Regions from separate parts of the Methylobacterium marchantiae genome, predicted to be linked through region 1. Evidence: predicted binding sites of a transcription regulator. Region 1 holds the regulator's gene; each other region holds the start of a gene.
What was found. Region 1 encodes LexA, which represses DNA repair genes until DNA is damaged. Its sites were predicted from a motif close to TGTTCNNNNTGTGTTCNG; they were not measured.
Positions count from the first base shown of each region.

Region 2: a site for LexA is predicted at 2,814-2,831, ahead of ACFQ4G_RS00315 (ATP-dependent helicase). Genes of this name have one in related genera too.
Region 3: a site for LexA is predicted at 3,847-3,864, ahead of recA (recombinase RecA). Genes of this name have one in related genera too.

Region 1 is NZ_JBHTND010000018.1:7,185-13,283, reverse strand. Features, by position in the region: gene gltX (glutamate--tRNA ligase) at 1-17, opposite strand, end outside; gene ACFQ4G_RS13905 (ComEC/Rec2 family competence protein) at 214-2,475, shown strand; gene lexA (transcriptional repressor LexA) at 2,469-3,212, opposite strand; gene ACFQ4G_RS13895 (helix-turn-helix domain-containing protein) at 3,481-4,086, opposite strand; gene ACFQ4G_RS13890 (GntR family transcriptional regulator) at 4,298-4,990, opposite strand; gene oxc (oxalyl-CoA decarboxylase) at 5,789-6,099, shown strand, end outside.
Region 2 is NZ_JBHTND010000001.1:61,764-67,862, forward strand. Features, by position in the region: gene ACFQ4G_RS00305 (AsmA family protein) at 1-2,263, opposite strand, end outside; gene ACFQ4G_RS00310 (hypothetical protein) at 2,448-2,699, opposite strand; gene ACFQ4G_RS00315 (ATP-dependent helicase) at 2,843-5,248, shown strand; gene ACFQ4G_RS00320 (PhoH family protein) at 5,714-6,099, shown strand, end outside.
Region 3 is NZ_JBHTND010000003.1:217,585-223,683, reverse strand. Features, by position in the region: gene cckA (cell cycle histidine kinase CckA) at 44-2,725, shown strand; gene ACFQ4G_RS03885 (RES family NAD+ phosphorylase) at 2,730-3,662, opposite strand; gene recA (recombinase RecA) at 3,925-5,016, shown strand; gene ACFQ4G_RS03875 (MAPEG family protein) at 5,091-5,507, opposite strand; gene alaS (alanine--tRNA ligase) at 5,712-6,099, shown strand, end outside.

The sequences.
Region 1 (6,099 bases):
ACGACGGGTGACGACATCGGGCGGCTAAACTTGTGCGTGAAGGTGGGAGGGCGGATCGACCGGCCCGGAGCCGCGCATGTAGCATGCGTTTGCGGTGGCGTTAAGAAAACCGTCGCACCGATGCTCGGCGGCGGACCCTCGCTCGCACGGCATTCCTCACGCTTCGAGCATGACCGCGATCGAGCGTGAACCCGCGGAGGGGCGCAACCGGGCATGGCGCAGGGCAGCGCACGGGCGATGGGTGCGAACGCCGCCGCGTGGAGCCGCCGGCGCTCGCTCTCCGTGCTCGGCGATGCCGCGAAGGAGTGGTGGCGTCGGGGCCTCGTCCGCGAAGTCGAGCAGAGGCGGCTGTTCCCGTGGCTGGCCGTGGCCTTCGGTGCCGGCATCCTCGTCTGCTTCACGGCGACGGATGGCCAACCGTCCCTCGTCGCGCCCCTCCTCGTCGCGACCCTGCTCTCCGCCGGCGTCCCGTTCCTCGGCGCGAGGCCCGTCGCCCTCGCCGTCGTTCTCGGCCTCGCCGCATCCTTCCTCGGCTTTTCCGCCGCGATCCTGCGCCTGGACCGCGTGGCGGCGCCCGTCCTCGCCCGCACGACGATCGCACCGCTCACCGGCCTCGTGGAAGCCCTGGACGAGCGCGAGGTCGGTGCGCGCCTGATCGTCCGCGTCGAGAGCTTCGGTACCCTCGCACCGGAGCGGCGTCCGACCCGGGTCCGCGTCTCCTATAAGCGGGCCCTCGCGCTGAAGCCTGGCGATTTCATCTCGGCGACCGCCCGGCTCCTGCCGCCACCCGAGGCGGCACGCCCCGGCGGATACGATTTCGCCCGCGACGCCTACTTTCGCGGGATCGGCGCCGTCGGCTCCCTCGTCGGCAAGATCGAGGTCAAACCCCCGCCCAGACCGATGCCCTGGACCGTCTCGGTGGCGGCCGCGGTGGACGATGCGCGCAACGCCCTGACGCGGCGCATCACCGATGCCAATGGCGGGCAGGCCGGCGCCGTGGCGGCCGCCCTGGTCACCGGCAAGCGCGGCCTCATCAACGCCGAGACCAACGACATCCTGCGGGCGGCCGGGATCTACCACGTGGTCTCGATCTCGGGGCTGCACATGGTGCTCGCCGCAGGCGTGGTGTTCTGGCTCGTGCGCGCGCTCCTCGCCCTGGTGCCGGGCCTCGCCCTGACCTGGCCGATCAAGAAGATCGCCGCCGGTTTCGCCATGGTGGGCGTCACCGCCTATTGCGTCTTCTCGGGCTGGGACATCGCCGCAGAGCGCTCGCTGATCATGACCCTGGTGATGCTCGGCGCGATCCTCGTGGATCGACCGGCCCTGAGCATGCGCAATCTCGCGCTGGCCGCCCTGATCGCGCTCGCACGCGAGCCGGAAGGCCTGCTCGGCCCGAGCTTCCAGATGTCCTTCGGGGCCGTCGCCGGCCTCATCGCCTGCGCCACCGCGCTCAACCGCTGGATGCCTCAGCGGGAGGGCCACGGTCTTCTCGCCCGCGCTTTCCGCTTCGTGATCGTCGCGGTCGTCGGCACCCTGGCGACGACCCTGGTGGCGCAGATCGCGACAGCCCCCTTCGCCACCTACCATTTCCAGACCGTCCAGCCCTTCGGCATCGTCGGCAACGCCCTCACGCTGCCGCTCGTCTCCCTCGCGGTGATGCCGGCGGCGGTCCTCGGGATCCTCGCCTATCCTTTCGCCCTCGATCAGCCGGTCTGGTGGGCGATGGGGCTCGCGGTGCGCGGAATGCTCACGATCTCCGGATGGATCAGCGGGTTCGGCCACGCCACCCTCGTCGTCCCGGCCTATGGCAGCACGGCGCTCGGCCTGCTCGCCATCGCCCTCCTGCTGCTGACCGTGCCGGTCTCGCATCTGCGCTGGATCGGGCTCGCCCCCGCCGGAATCGGCATGGTGCTGGCGGCGACGCCGCAGCGCTACGATCTCTATGTGGACCGCGAGGGAACGGGCGCCGCACTGCGCGATCGGGACGGGCGACTGGCCATCCTCGGCAAGCCGCCGGATTTCGTCCTCGAACAATGGCTCAAGGCGGACGGCGATTCGCGGAAAGCCGGCGCGGTATCGGCGTCGGATCGAAGCCGCTGCGACCCGATCGGCTGCACGATCGAGACGGAGCCGGGTCGAGCCATCGCCCTCGTCAAGGACAAGCGGGCCTTCGCCGAGGATTGCGCGCGAGCGACGATCGTCATTGCCCGCCGGGATGCGCCGCCGGGATGCCGGGCCAGCCTCGTCATCGATCGGGCCTATCTCGCCGCCCGAGGGGCGACGGCGATACGCTTCACGCCGGACGGTCCGGTCGCGACATCGGCGAGAGAGCCCGGATCTCGACCGCCATGGCGCCGAGCATGGCCCGAACCGGCGCCGAAGCCTTCGACACAGACGGCACCATCGAAGACGCCGGATGCCGAAGCCGAGGACGGCGAGCCGTCAGCGGACGTCTCTCCGGACCAGGATCAGTAGCGGCGCACCAGGCTGACGAGGCGTCCCTGGATCTGGACCCGATCGGGGCCGAGTACCCTGGTCTCGTAGGCGGGATTCGCGGCTTCGAGGGCGATGGACGACCCGCGCCGGCGCAGGCGCTTCAGCGTCGCCTCCTCGTCGTCGATGAGGGCGACGATGATGTCGCCCGTATTGGCGGTGTCCTGCTTCTTGATGACCACCAGATCGCCGTCGAGGATGCCCGCCTCGATCATCGAATCGCCGCGCACTTCGAGCGCGTAATGCTCGCCGCCGGCTAGGAAGTCGGGTGACAGCGTCACCGAATGGCTCTGGTTCTGGATCGCCGAGATCGGCGTACCGGCCGCGATGCGACCCATGACCGGGATGGTGATGGCCCGTCCGCTCTCGTCCTGAGCCTGGGCGGTGGGTTGACGGACCGACGGCATTGCCTTCGATCGCCCGCCTTCGACGACGCTCGGCGTGAAGCGGCGAACCTCGCCTGCGGGAGCGGAAACGGGACGAGGCGCGGGAGCGCCGGCGAGGCTTTCCGGCATCCGGATCACCTCGATCGCCCTGGCACGGTTCGGAAGGCGCCGCAGGAAACCACGCTCCTCGAGCGCCGTGATCAGGCGATGGATGCCCGATTTCGACTTCAGGTCGAGGGCGTCCTTCATCTCGTCGAACGACGGAGGCACGCCGCTCTCCTGCATCCGTTGCTGGATGAATTGGAGAAGATCCAGCTGTTTACGCGTCAACATACAGATCACTCTTCCACTGAAGCCAAGCTGCGGCGAATGCCTGACGAAACAAAACACGAACACGGTAGACGTTCCGCAAGTGTTCTGCAAGGGTTCCGTTAACCCGATGGTAGAGTTTGTTCCTTGGGCGCGATGTTCCGCTCGCGGGCGGGCAGCCGTCGAGACGGCTGCCGGATTCGCGGACGCGGCATAGGTGCGAAAACACTCGCTCGAACCGGGCCATATCCGCCATTTAAGACGATCTCGACCGAATCGCCGAAGCAGTCCGTCAGCCGCGTGGGTAGACGATGATCGAGAGGTAGGTCATCGGCGTCTGCAACAGCCTGGCCGGACCGTGCAAGCCGTTGGAATCGAACAGCAACGAGTCGCCCGGCAGGAGATGATAGTCTTCTCCCGCATGGTGATACATCATCTCGCCGGTGAGCATGTAGATGAACTCGGTGCCGACGTGACGAAAGCTGGTATAGGCCTCCGCCTCGGTCTCGAGGGTGATCAGGTAGGGTTCGAGGGCGACCTCGCCGCCGATCCCGGCCCCGAGCAACTCGTAGATATGGCCGACCTTGGTGCCCCGGCGCTCGATGACGACGCCCTGGCCCCGCTTGACGTGGGAGCAGTCCCGCCGCTCTTCGAAAGCCGAGAACAGGGCCGTGATCGGCACATTCAGCGCCGTTGCGATGGCGTTGATGGAGGAGAGCGAGGGCGAGATCGCGCCGTTCTCGATCTTCGACACCATCCCCAGGGAGATGCCGGCGGCATTCCCGAGATCGGCCACCGAGAGATCCCGCTCCCGGCGCAGCAGCCTGATCTGGTGGCCGAGCGCCTTCTCCAGAGGCTTCTCCTCGACGGAAGGAGCATTCGACGCAGTGGTGAGCATGACCCGATCCGCACCTTCCCGGCCCGACGCCGCGACCGGCCGCGGGCCGTCACCCATTATGGCGGCGGGCCCCGCCCTTCGCCAGTGCGGGCAGCCGCGGAATCTTCCAAACTCTACAATGTCGTAGGGGCGCCTTCACTCCGTCCGGAGACGAGACCGGCGAGCCGGATTCCGGCCCTCGACCTCGTGGCGGACAAATGCGCATCGACCTTCAGTCGAGGTAATCGCCGTATTTCTCCACATGGCTGGCGAGGCCCAGACCATGTTCCCGCACCAGGCGTTCGGCCAATTCCGCGTCGCGGGCTTCCAGCGCCTTGATGATCGCCACGTGTTCCTTGATCGAGTTGGCGGCGCGGTCGCCCTGGCGGAGGGCGGTGTTGCGGATGCCGCGGACATGCATCAGCAGGTTGCTGGTGATGTCCTTGATCACGTCGCACTGGCCGAGCGAGATGATCTTCTGGTGGAAGCGGATATTGGCTTCCGAGTATTCGTCGAGGTGGTCGGACGGGCGTCCCTCGTAGAATTCGGGGAAATGCTCGCGCAGGCCATGCAGCTGCTCGTCGGTGGCGCGCTCGCAGGCGAGGCGGGCGGCCATGCTCTCCAGGGCCGACCAGGCCTGGATCATGCTGACGATCTCCTTCTTCGACTTCTTGATGACGAAGACGCCGCGCCGGGCCTCGAACCGAACGAAGCCCTCCTGCTCCAGCACCGTCAGCGCTTCGCGGACCGGCGTACGGCTGACCCCGAGGTTCAGGGACAGTTTTCGCTCGTCCAGCCGCACTTCCTCGCGCTGGTTATAGATGTTCATGTTGGTGATCGCTTCTTTGAGCGCATCATAAGCAAGTGCACGCAAGCTCGAGGTCGCAACGATGGGCTTTACTTGAAACGTGTCGTTTTTGACCATTTTGGGCACCTGGAACGATTTCAACTCGCACGCATGGTCGAGCACACATGGTCGAGCACACATGGTGTGAAGCATGCCAAACCCGAGTTTGGAATACAAGGAACGCTTTGAGCGCAAGAAGTGTCTCAACACAAGAATAGCGTCACGGTCTGCGTCACTATCGCAGAAGCAACCTGCGAGATTCGCTTTATCGCGGGACAGCGAGCGATGCCCCTTCGCTAACCGCCCGCCTTCCAGCATTCCCCTCGATCGGCAAGATCGTGCAAATCCGTTTGACACTTGGTATTTGGTATGCCACCAATAATCGGGGAGAGAATGGAACTTCAAGCACGGATCGAGGCGCCGGATCACTGGCGGACCGTCCCCGCGAGAGGGCAGGGACGATTCGGGTTCATACAGGCGGAACGGTGAATCTGCAATATAGTTCAGATGCCAACCGATTCTGGGAGGAAGGCTTTCGTTCGGGCATTCCAAGTCGTGAAGCGACCTTTGCTTGAAGAGATCATAAATTTTTGGATCCGCCACAAGAAAAATGCGGACCGATCGGGAGGAAACGTCAATGAACAGCGCCTGCAGGCAAGTCCCTGGCCCTCGACAAGTCCCCGGCCCCCGAATGGGTTCGCTCGCGGCACTCTAGCTCCGCCGACGGTTTCGGACCGGAGCGACCCGCCGGTCCACGATATCGCTCCTGCGCGGCGGGGCTCCGTCGCCGCCCCGCGCGGGAGTCGCGTCATCGGTCCGCCTGCCGCGCGGGTCGTCAACCAGAACAAAACATCAAAGAACCAGGGAGAGAACACGATGTCCGCTTTGGCCCAGAGAATCGACGTCGACGTTGCGGCGGAGCCGGAACTCACCGATGGCTTCCATCTCGTCATCGACGCGCTGAAGCTCAACGACATCACGACGATCTACGGCGTGCCCGGCATTCCGATCACCGATCTCGGCCGCCTCGCCCAGGCGGCGGGCATGCGCGTGATCTCCTTCCGCCATGAGCAGCATGCCGGCAACGCCGCCGCCATCGCGGGCTTCCTGACCAAGAAGCCCGGCATCTGCCTCACCGTCTCGGCGCCCGGCTTCCTCAACGGCCTGACGGCGCTCGCCAACGCCAC
Region 2 (6,099 bases), on a different contig from region 1:
CGGCCGTGCTGCCGGCGAGCATGAGGAAGGGGGCGAGGTCGGAGGTCTTCACCTGGATCTCGCCCGCTTCCGGCGGCGCACGGCCCGGCCCGGGCACGACCGGCTTCACCGTGGAGAGCGTGAGGTCGGCGATGGTGCCGGAGATGTCGAGGCCGAGGGGCGGCACCGATCCGTCGGCGGTGGTCCGGCCGCGCGTTCCGGTGATGCGCAGGGCCGCTCCCTTGCGCAGAGCGGCCACGTCCTCCCGCTCGAACCAGCGGCCGGCGATGGGCGTCGTGAGTTCGAGCGAAAGATTGTCGATGCGGCCGGCCCGCGCGAGCAGATCGAGGTCGAGGTTGCCGCCCGCCGCGGTTCCGCTGGCGCTGGTGCGCAGCGTGTCGGCGGCACCCGCTTCGCGCTCCAGGGTCACGGCGAGATCGAGGGCGCCGGCGCGCAGGAAGGCCGGGATCATCCGGGCTTCGGCGATCCAGATCCGGTCGAGGAGAGCCATCAGGGGAGCGGCCACGGGCGCCGACATCCGGCCCGAGATGCGGCCGGACCCGTCAGGGGCGATCCGGCCGGAGAGCTTGGCGTTGGCACCGGCGAGGTCGGTGACGTCGAGGCTGCCGACATCGAGGCTCGCCCCGTCGGATTGGATGCTCGCCGCGATCGTACCGTTGCCCGAATGGGCGCCGGCGGGTCCGTAGCGCACGTCCCGCGCCTGGATCGTCAGGCCGATATCGTGGTCGTGCAGCCCGTTGAGCACACCGCCGAAGGCCGGCAGGGTGGCGATGTCGATGCCCTGGGCCGAGAGCTGGGCGTCGAACCGGCCGCGCCCGGCCGCTTCCGCCTGGGTAAAGCGGGCATTTCCGGTGATCCGCGCCTCGCCGAGGGAGAGGCGCAGATTGCGCAGCGACACGGTGGGGCTGGCCGCCGACAGATCCGCCGAGGCCTGGATCGGTCGGCCGTCCATCACCGCGATGGCCGGACCGCCGAGGCCGAACTTGCGCAGGTAGCGGCCGAACCCGTCCGATGCGGCCGCGTCGAGGGAGACGTTGCCGGTGAACCGCGGCGTCGGCTGCGTATCGAGCTCGCCGGAGGCGGTCAGCGCCGCCTCTCCCGGGGCCGTCACCGAGAAGCGCCGGAGCGCGAGGCCTCCGGTCCGGTCGAACGTGCCGGACAACCGGAGATTTGACCATTCGTCGAGACCGAGGGCGATGCTCTCCAGGGACAGGTCGAGATCGACCATCATCGGCAGTTCGGAGCCGGCCCTCGGCATACCGCGCGCGAGGAGGGCCTGTCCTCCGGTGGAGAGCAGGAAGGCGTCGAGGTCGAGGCGACGGGCCTCCAGCGTCAGGGCCGCCCTCCAGCTCCGCAGGTCGATCCGTCCCGTGCCGGCGAGACGCATGGCCTGGCCGCCGGGATCGATCTCGGCCTTCACCTCGGAGAAGCGCACCAGGGGGCCGCGCGCCTTGAATGCGCCGCCGAGGGAGAACGGCAGGTAGGCGCCCGCCACCTGGACAGGCGGCCCGACCACGATCCGGGCCGTCCCCTCCGCCTTCGGGATCATCGCCCGCAGGGTGCCGGCCGCCGGCGGGGCCTCGCCCGCCATCGGCTCGAGCCGGATGCGGGTGTCGGCCTCGAAACGCGGATGGGTGTCGCCGCCGCCGGAGAACTTCACGGCGACGCTACCGTCATCCGCGGGCTCGCCGGTGGCGATGCGGAAGGGAACCGCGCCGGACATTCCCTCGATCCGCCACGGCCCGAGGAGGCGGGGCGCGGAGAGATGCACCGTCTCGGCCCTGACCTGATCGGTGCGCCCGCTCCGCGGCACCAGGGTGGTCAGGATGACCTGCCCGATGGACAGGCCCTCAATGGCGAGATCCTGGGAGGACAAGGTTTGGTAGAGGTCGGCGGGCAGGCGGACCGCGTCGTCCTCGCTGATCGGCAGCTTGATCTCGGCGCGCCCGATCCGCGTCTCGGTGAAGCGGATCTCGCCCGTGAGGAGCGGCGAGAGCGCGATCTCGGCCTTGACGAGCTGGAGGTCGAGGGCCGGCCTGTCGGCCTGTCCGCCAATGCGCAGGCGGTCGACGCGCAGGCTCGGCGAGGGCAGGAGCCTCACCCTGATCCGCCCTTCGGTATGGGCGTCGAGGCCGAGGGAATGCCCGATGGTCCGGTCGACCAGCGTGCGGTAGCTCTCCCAGGCCACCAGGGGCGGGACGGCGAGGGCCGCGACGAGGATCAGGATGACGGCGCCCGCCAGCGCGGTCAGGATGTCTCGCACCGTCTTGGTTTCCGCCTCGCTCCGCCCCGGCCTCGGGGCTGGTCCTGCGGCGGGCACGTCGTCTCACCGGTCATGATGCCCGGTCGCGCCCCCACGCCTTGCGGCATAGCACAACGGCCCCGGCTTCGCGCCAGGGCCGAGGCTGATCGTCAACAGGGGCGGCGTCTGCCCGGCCCCGGCCGGTTCAGCGGCGCGGGACGACGCTGGGTCCGGTCGGCGCCGGACGGGTAACCTCGTTGCGCTGCATCTGCATCCGGATCTGGTTGTTCTCGAATTGCTGCTGATGCCGGACGCCGCGGATTTCGCTCTGGGTCGCGAGGCGGTCGTTGGTGTCGTTGAGCGACCGCGTGCCGGGCGACTGGGCCATGGCCGGGGACAGGCCGAGACCCGCGGCCACGGTCAGGGCGGAGAGGGCGGAAAACAGGGCGGCACGCATGAAACGTCCTTCGTGGATGATCGTCACGTTATGGTGAGACGACGCCCGAGGGGAAACCGCGGTTCCGATCCTGCATGCAATTCGGACCCGGGCCGTCGCCCCGACCCTCGACGCCGTTCGCGTTTTGGTCCAGGGATGCAGGCATGAAACAGCATCCCGACGCAGCGGCGGCCACCGTGCCGGCCCCGGCCTCCGGCGTGGCGGCCGAGGCCGCGCAGACCTCCATCGCCGCCCGTGCCATGGCCTCCCTCAGGCCGCAGGGCTCGCCCTATCTCGAAGGGCTGAACCCCGAGCAGCGCCGGGCCGTCGAGACCACGGAGGGGCCCGTCCTGGTGCTCGCGGGCGCCGGCACCGGCAAGACCCGGGTGCTCACCACGCGGATCGCCCACCTCGTCTCGACGGGCAAGGCGCGGCCCTACGACATCCTGTCGGTGACCTTCACCAACAAGGCCGCGCGCGAGATGAAGCACCGGATCGGCGCCCTCATCGGCCCGGCCGGCGAGGGGATGCCGTGGCTCGGCACCTTCCATTCCATCGGCACCAAGATCCTGCGCCGGCATGCCGAGATGGTCGGGCTGAAATCCGACTTCACGATTCTCGGCATGGACGACCAGCTGCGCCTGATGAAGCAGGTCATCGTCGACCAGAACATCGACGAGAAGCGCTGGCCCGCCCGCGCCCTGTCCTCGGCCATCGACGGTTGGAAGAACCGCGGCCTCCTGCCCGAGCAGGTGCCACCCGGCGAGGCTGGGGCCTTCGCCTTCGGCAAGGGCGGCGCTCTCTACACCGCCTATCAGGCGCGGCTGCTCACCCTGAACGCCGCCGATTTCGGCGATCTCCTGCTGCTCTGCCTCAAGCTGTGGCGCGAGAACCCGGACGTGCTCGCCAATTACCAGCAGCGCTTCCGCTACATCCTGGTGGACGAGTACCAGGACACCAACGTCGCCCAGTATCTCTGGCTGCGCCTGCTGGCGCAGGGCCACCGCAACGTCGCCTGCGTCGGCGACGACGACCAGTCGATCTACGGCTGGCGCGGGGCCGAGGTCGACAACATCCTGCGCTTCGAGCACGACTTCCCCGGCGCCGTGGTGGTGCGGCTGGAACGCAACTACCGCTCCACGGGCCATATCCTCGCCGCCGCCTCGGGGCTGATCGCCAAGAACGAGGGCCGCCTCGGCAAGACCCTCCGCACCGAGGACGTGGCCGGGGAGAAGGTGACGGTGTCCGGCGCCTGGGATTCCGAGGAAGAGGCGCGCCAGCTCGGCGAATCCATCGAGAGCCTGCAGGCCAAGCAGCACCCCCTCTCCGAGATCGCCGTGCTCGTGCGGATCTCGGCGCAGATGCGCGAGATCGAGGACCGTTTTGTCCAGCTCGGTCTGCCCTACCGCGTCATCGGCGGCCCGCGCTTCTACGAGCGCGCGGAGATCCGCGACGCGCTGGCGTATCTCCGCGTCACCATGAACCCGGCCGACGACCTCGCCTTCGAGCGCATCTTCAACACCCCCAAGCGCGGCCTCGGCGACGCTACCTTGCAGATCCTGCACGGCTATTCCCGCTCGCAGCGCGTGCCGCTGCTCCAGGCGGCGCGCAGCCTGATCGAGACCGACGAGCTGAAGCCGCGCGCCCGCTCGGGCGTGCGCGCGCTGGTGGAGAGCTTCTCCCGCTGGGCGCGGATGGTCGGCACGCAGCCCCATTCCGAGGTGGCCCAGACCATCCTGGAGGAATCCGGCTACACGGAGATGTGGCAGAAGGACAAATCCGCCGACGCGGCAGGTCGCCTGGAGAACCTCAAGGAGTTCGTGCGCTCCATGGAGGAGTTTCCGGATATGGCCGCCTTCCTCGAACACGTCTCCCTGGTGATGGAGGCGAGCGAGCAGGAGGGAGCCGACAGGGTCTCGCTGATGACGCTCCACGCCGCCAAGGGGCTGGAGTTCGACACCGTGTTCCTGCCCGGCTGGGAGGACGGCCTGTTCCCCAACCAGCGGGCGCTGGACGAGAGCGGCCGGGCCGGCCTGGAGGAGGAGCGTCGCCTCGCCCATGTCGGCCTGACGCGAGCCCGCAAGCGCGCCAAGCTGTCCTTCGCCGTCAACCGGCGCATCCACGGCCTGTGGTCCTCCACCGTGCCGAGCCGCTTCATCGACGAGTTGCCGGCGAGCGCCGTGGACGTGGTCGATGCCCCGGCGCATTTCTCCGCCGGCGCCTCGCGCTTCGACCGCAACCCGACCCCGTTCGGTTCGTCCTACGCGACGCCGGGCTGGCAGCGGGCGCAGGCCAATACGGCCGGCAACCAGGGTTTCGGCCAAAGTAGCGGACAAGGTTTCGGACGATCGTCCTCGTCCGGCCGGAACAATGGCGGCCCTCGCCAGATCGAGGGTGAGCTGGTCGCGAAGTCGACGGGGGCGCCATCGGCGTTTTCGGACGGGATGCGGGTCTTCCACACCAAGTTCGGCCCCGGCAACGTGGCGGCCGTGGACGGCAACAAGCTCACCGTTGACTTCGACAAGGCCGGCCGCAAGATGGTCCTCGACAGCTTCATCCAGCCAGGATGATGCGTCCCGCCGGCCGCAGCCGACAGGTGTCGCGGTCCCGGCCGGTTCCGCCCCTCGCGAGGGGCCATGGAGGCCGTGGTCGAGATGGATGCTTCGTCATCCCGCTGTCTCCCTCTCGAAGAACCGTTCTCGACTGTCGTTTCCGCGTCCTCGACACGAAATTCTGCCACAGGATCGAGAATTCGCTCCGTCATGCCGCTGTCGCCACATGCACGGCATGCTGTGTGCGTGGGTGATTCGTGGCTCATCGACGCGGGGGGCGAAACTTTCGCGGGAGCCGGGACATCCTCAGACCAAGTCGTCCACAGGCGATGCTGAGATACATGGAACTGATAGACCTGCCATCGGATTATCTTGTTAAGGATTAAGGAGGATAGTGTAGGAAATCTTATCAGGGGCAGGGCGCGTAAGCAGGTCGAAGATCAGTTGAACCCTAGTTGGCAAGTCCAGTTGGAGTGTTGATCGATGAAAAGACGGCGCACACGACTTGAGCTGGTAGAGGACCGCCCGGTGCGGCTGCACCGCACCCGGTTCGACGACGAGCGTAACTTAAGCCCGATCCAGCCTCTCACCGACCGGCAGGCGGAATACCTGGACGCCCTCGCCGTCAACAAGCAGGTCATCGTCCTTGGACCGGCCGGCACCGGCAAGACCTACATCGCCGGAACCCGCGCCGCGGACCAGCTTCGCCAGCGCCGTATCGCCAAGGTCATCATCACCCGCCCCAACGTTCCGTCGGGCCGCTCGCTGGGCTTCTTCCCCGGCAGCCTCGAGGAGAAGATCGCACCCTGGGTCACGCCTCTGACCGAGACGATGAAGGAGCGGATGGGCGACGCCGCCTACGAAATCGC
Region 3 (6,099 bases), on a different contig from region 1:
CTGGGCGCTAACCGGGATCGCTCAAGGGTAGAATGGCGCCGAGATGGCTGAGGTGAGCGGACCAACGAAGCCGGTGTCGAGCGCCATCGACCGGTCGGAGAGGCCTGGGCGGGTCGGATTGCTCCTCGTCCTCGCCGGTCTGCTGGTGGGCGCGGCTGTCGGCCTGTCCTTCGTCGCCAATGAGCAGGCCCAGCCGCTGATCCTCGGCCTCCTGGCCCTTCTCGCCATGGCCGGCGTGTTCTGCCTCTTTGCGCTGGCGATCGGTGCGATCCAGCTCTCGGGCCAGACCGGGCGCGACGACATCACCAAAGCCATCGTCGATGCCTCTCCCGAGGGCGCCATCGTCGTCGAGGATGGAGGCCGGCTCATCTACGCCAACGAAGCCTATCTGCGGATCTCAGGAGGAGAAACCTTCTCCAACCTGCGTCCCGTCGAGCGGGTCTTCGTCGGCTCGCCGGAGGTGTCGGAAGCGGTCTATCGGCTCGCTCAGGCGGCCAATGACGGACGCGGTCATGTGGAAGAGATCCGCATGGCGCCCCCGCCGCAAGGCGAGACCGACCGAGCCTTCGCCTGGTTCCGCATCGCCGTGAGGGCGGTCGAGCGGCCCAGACTGCCTGCGACCCTGTGGACGGTCACCGACATCACCCACGAGCGCGAGCGCCAGGAAAACGTCTTCCAGGAACTCCAGCACGCGATCGACTATCTCGACCACGCACCGGCCGGCTTTCTCTCCATCGATCCGGCCGGTTCCATCGTCTACATGAATGCGACGCTTGCCTCCTGGCTCGGATACGACCTCGCCACCGTGGGATCGGGCGGGCTGCGTCTCCCCGAGATCGCACCGAGCGCCGACGTGCTCACCGCCACCGAGGGTCTGCCCGGCGAGGTTCGAACCGATCGGTTCGATCTCGATTTGCGCCGCCGAAACGGCCAGCCGCTTCCAGCCCGGCTCTACCACCGCGTCGCCTTCGGCCAGGATGGCAAGCCCGGTCCCTCGCGCACTTTCGTACTCAACCGCTCGGCCGGTGCCGAGAGCGACGAGCCGCAGCGCGCGGCAGAGGTGCGGCTCGCCCGCTTCCTCAACAACAGCCCCATCGCGATCGCGACCCTCGACCGTACCGGACGCATCGCGCGCGCCAATGCCTCTTTCGCCCGGCTGTTCGGCGGCACGCCGCGCCAGGCCGTGCCGGATGGCAGGGGCGAGCTCGGCACCGAACCGACCATGTGGGAGGCCCTTGTCGACCGCGACCGCGCGGCCCTCGAAGCCGCCCTGCTGAAGGCCGCCGACGGCACGGTGGAGGTCCAGCCGATCGAAGTGGCGCTGGCAGGGCCGGGCAACCGTTCGGCCCGGGTCTGGCTCAGCCCGGCCGGCGGCGACACCTCGACGGCGACGGAACCGGCCGATGCCGCGTCTCAGGCCGACCGAGAGCGCGTGATCCTTTATGCCCTGGACACGACGGCCCAGCGTCAGCTCGAGCAGCAGATCGCCCAGACCCAGAAGATGGATACGGTCGGCCAGCTCGCCGGCGGTATCGCGCACGACTTCAACAACGTCCTCCAGGCCATCATCGGCTATTCCGACCTGCTGCTCGCGAGCCACAGGCCGACCGATCCGGCCTTCCAAGACATCATGCAGATCAAGCAGAACGCCAACCGGGCCGCGAGCCTGGTGCGTCAGCTACTGGCCTTCTCGCGGCGTCAGACCTTGCGCCCGGAGGTGATGAATGTCGGCGAGGCGCTGTCCGACCTGACACTTCTGCTGAAACGTCTGCTCGGCGAGCGGGTCGACCTCGACCTCAAGCACGGACGCGACATCTGGCCGATCAAGGCCGACGTGAATCAGTTCGAGCAGGTCATCGTGAACCTCGCGGTCAATGCCCGCGACGCGATGCCGAATGGCGGCCGTCTTCTGATCCGCACCGCCAACATCCTCCAGGGCCTGGAGAACGGCGAACCGCAATCCGGCGCGCCGGCCGGCGACCACGTGCTGATCGAGGTGCTCGATACCGGCGAGGGCATCCCGTCCGATGTGATGGAGAAGATCTTCGAGCCGTTCTTCACCACCAAGGATATCGGCAAGGGCACCGGTCTCGGCCTTTCCACAGTCTTCGGTATCATCAAGCAGAGCGGCGGCACCATCGACGTGCAATCGACCGTGGGCAAGGGCACCGCCTTCCGCATCTATCTGCCGCGCCACGAGCCGGCCGCCGAGCCCATATCCGACACGATCCCGCCGCCCGCCGCTGGCCAGAGCAGTGCTGAGATCGCGGTCAATCGACTCAAGGGTACTCCGGAACTCGAAAGGCCGGCGGGCTCCGACAGGTCGGCCCCGCGCAAGCCGTCGCCGGACCATACCGGCCAGGGCGTGATCCTTCTCGTGGAGGACGAGGACCCGGTCCGCGCGGTCAACAGCCGTGCGCTTTCGGCACGCGGCTATACCGTGCTCGAGGCGGCGTCCGGCCTCGACGCGCTGGCGCTCATCAGCGACGCCGACCAGCCCATCGACCTCGTCGTGTCCGATGTGGTGATGCCGGAGATGGACGGACCGACGCTCTTGCGAGAACTGCGCAAGCACCGGCCCGACCTGAAGGTGATCTTCGTCTCGGGCTATGCCGAGGATGCGTTCCGAAAAAACCTGCCGGACGGGGAGGATTTCAACTTCCTGCCCAAGCCCTTCAGCCTCAAGCAGCTGGTGGAGACGGTGAAGCAGACGATCGCTCGATAATTTTTTATTCTTTCAAAAGCTGCTGGAATTCGTCCACTGAAACCGGACTGTTGCTTGTTTCGAGAAGCCATCTCCTCTCATTGGATCGAAACAAAACTTCATTTCTAGAGCTTTTAAAAGCTGGGATCAAATTTTTATCTCCAGTCCAATGCACGATGCCCTTGTCAAATTCGAGTGCCGTGTCAGAAACTGTCAAAATCGGAACTTCATTAGCAAAATCGACTACCTTTAATTCCATCAAGTGTAGTAATTCCAGGCGATCTTTCGAAAATTTTACGTGCATCGTTGTATTATAGCTATCTTCAAAGGTCATTACTGAAGGATATCGCAAGCCTACTGTTTTATCTTCGCGTATATCTAAATCTACAGCTACATCATAATTTGCCGTCAGTAGCTGGGCAATAGCTGCCGTAAATTTATAGTCGTCGGAAAATGTTTCATGAATACGTCGCGTGAAAATTGTATCTAAATGCGGGGTAAGAATTTCGGATGCTGTAGACGAAATTTCCTCATCCCCTTTTATTACCCACGGATCAAATACACGATTTATTGGAACTGGACCTTTGCCGATCCATTGACCAAGATAGAATTGATCGCCAAGATTTGGACGGCATTCAATTATCGCTGTTATTCTTTTTGATGCACAATAAAACATCGGAATATGTGGTGGATTGCATCTCTGAAATCCGGTGACTGTTGAAATTGGCGGCGCGCCCATCTCATCGACATGCAAAATCTTCGATCGTGGGTTCTTACGGGCGCGGAAGAAAAGCTCTCCGCCCGAGCTCATCACAACGTTGATCAAAAAACCTTGAACTATTTGTTCGTAGGCGCTCTTGATATATTGGTAATCACCCCGCCTAGGGTCAATTCTATTGATTTTCCTTATTTGTTGATGCAATTCGAATTTAGATAATTGTTTTATGGTGCCGTTCATAATAATCTCTAATAGAATTATAACTATAGAAAGTATATTTCAGATAGAAACGCATTGATGAATCTATACGCCGATTTATCGATTTTGGCGTGAGATAGATTTACTAAGCACGCTTCGAAGCTGCTCACATCGAGATACGAGCGGCTTACGGGCACGCTAACCAATCGATAGCCCCTTGCGCAATGAGAACAAAACAAGTACATAAGTCACATCCGAGGCGCATTGAGCCTTGAGCTCTCCCCATGCATAAGGATGCCGACGAATGGCCCAGCCCGCGCTGAAAATTGTGGATTCCCCGATGGTGGACAAGGACAAGGCGAAGGCGATCGATGCCGCGCTGTCCCAGATCGAGCGTGCCTTCGGCAAGGGCTCGATCATGCGGCTCGGCAAGAACGACAAGGTGGCAGAGGTAGAGACCGTCTCCACCGGCTCGCTGGGCCTCGACATCGCGCTCGGAGTCGGCGGCCTACCGCGCGGCCGCGTGATCGAGATCTACGGTCCGGAATCGTCGGGCAAGACCACGCTCGCCCTGCACACCATCGCAGAGGCCCAGAAAAAGGGCGGCGTCTGCGCCTTCGTCGATGCGGAGCACGCTCTCGACCCGATCTATGCGCGCAAGCTCGGCGTGCAGCTCGACGATCTGCTGATCTCGCAGCCCGATACCGGCGAGCAGGCCCTCGAGATCACCGACACGCTAGTGCGTTCGGGCGCCATCGACGTGCTGGTGGTCGATTCGGTTGCGGCGCTCACGCCGCGCGCCGAGATCGAAGGCGAGATGGGTGACAGTCAGCCCGGCCTCCAGGCGCGCCTCATGAGCCAGGCCCTGCGCAAGCTCACCGGTTCGATCTCGCGCTCAAAATGCATGGTCATCTTCATCAACCAGATCCGGATGAAGATCGGCGTCATGTATGGCAGCCCGGAGACGACGACGGGCGGCAACGCCTTGAAGTTCTACGCGTCGGTCCGTCTCGACATCCGCCGTATCTCCACCCTGAAGGACCGCGACGAGGCCATCGGCAATCAGGTCCGCGTCAAGGTGGTGAAGAACAAGGTCGCTCCGCCGTTCAAGCAGGTGGAGTTCGACATCATGTTCGGCGAGGGCGTGTCGAAGGTCGGCGAGCTCATCGACCTCGGTGTGAAGGCCGGTATCGTCGAGAAATCCGGCGCCTGGTTCTCCTATGCGAGCCAGCGGCTCGGCCAGGGTCGTGAGAACTCGAAGGGTTTCCTGCGCGATAATCCCGATATCGCCAACAAGATCGAAGCTGCGATCCGACAGAATTCGGGTCTGCTCGCCGACAAGATTCTTGAGACCGCCAAGCCCACGGCCGACGATCTGGACGAAGGCGAGGCCTGATCGCTCCGGACTGAATCAAAGAGGCCGCCGCAGATTACTGCGGCGGCCTCTTTTGTTCCGGGCTGCCTCAACGCTCAGCTGCTATAGGGCAGGATCTTGATGAACAGGCCCCAGAGCACGAAGAGAATCCCGACGATCGACACGCCCCAGACGATGCTGCGCACCTTCGGAATGCCGAATCCGAAAAGCGGCAGGTAGATCAGGCGCGCGAAGAAATAGAGATAGGCGCCGAGTACCACCGCGGTGTTGTGCCGCCCGGTGACGGCACAGGCGAGGACGAGGGAGGCGAAGATCGGGAACGTCTCGAAAAAATTCTTCGAGGCCTTCTCGAGGCGGGCAGCCGCTCCAGTCACCTCCGGCGTCCTTCCATCCCGGTTGCTGGCGGCCCAGGCGTAACCACCACGCTGCTGCAGGCCGCTGGCGGATGCCGCGATGACGTGAACGAGTCCGAGCAGGCAAGACCAGGCGAGAAGGCGAATTTCAACCGGCATATGTGTGATCCTTGGAGACCGGTCGTCCCGGTCTAGGGCTGAAGCGGCGGCTCGTTCCTAGCCCGAGCCGTGAAGAAAGCGAAACCGTCTGCAGGGTACCGGGCGTGACTCGGCGCTCCGGCCTCCTTATGAGGGCGCGAGCTACGAAGAAGCCCTCGGGCGGTCCGAATGACCGTCCGAAGCCCACGACAGAGTCAATTCACGATGAGCGGCGTCAACGAGATCCGGTCGGCCTTCCTCGACTATTTCGCCAAGGCGGACCACGCCGTGGTGCCGTCATCGTCACTCGTTCCCCGCAACGACCCGACATTGATGTTCACCAATGCGGGGATGGTGCAGTTCAAGAACGTCTTCACCGGTGTCGAGAAGCGCGCCTACAATCGGGCGACCACCGCGCAGAAATGCGTGCGCGCCGGGGGCAAGCACAATGACCTCGACAATGTCGGTTACACCGCGCGTCATCACACCTTCTTCGAGATGCTCGGCAATTTCTCCTTCGGTGATTATTTCAAGCCGCAGGCGATCGAACTCGCCTGGACCTTGATCACGAAGGAATTCGGTCTGTCCAAGGACCGGCTGCTCGTCACCGTCT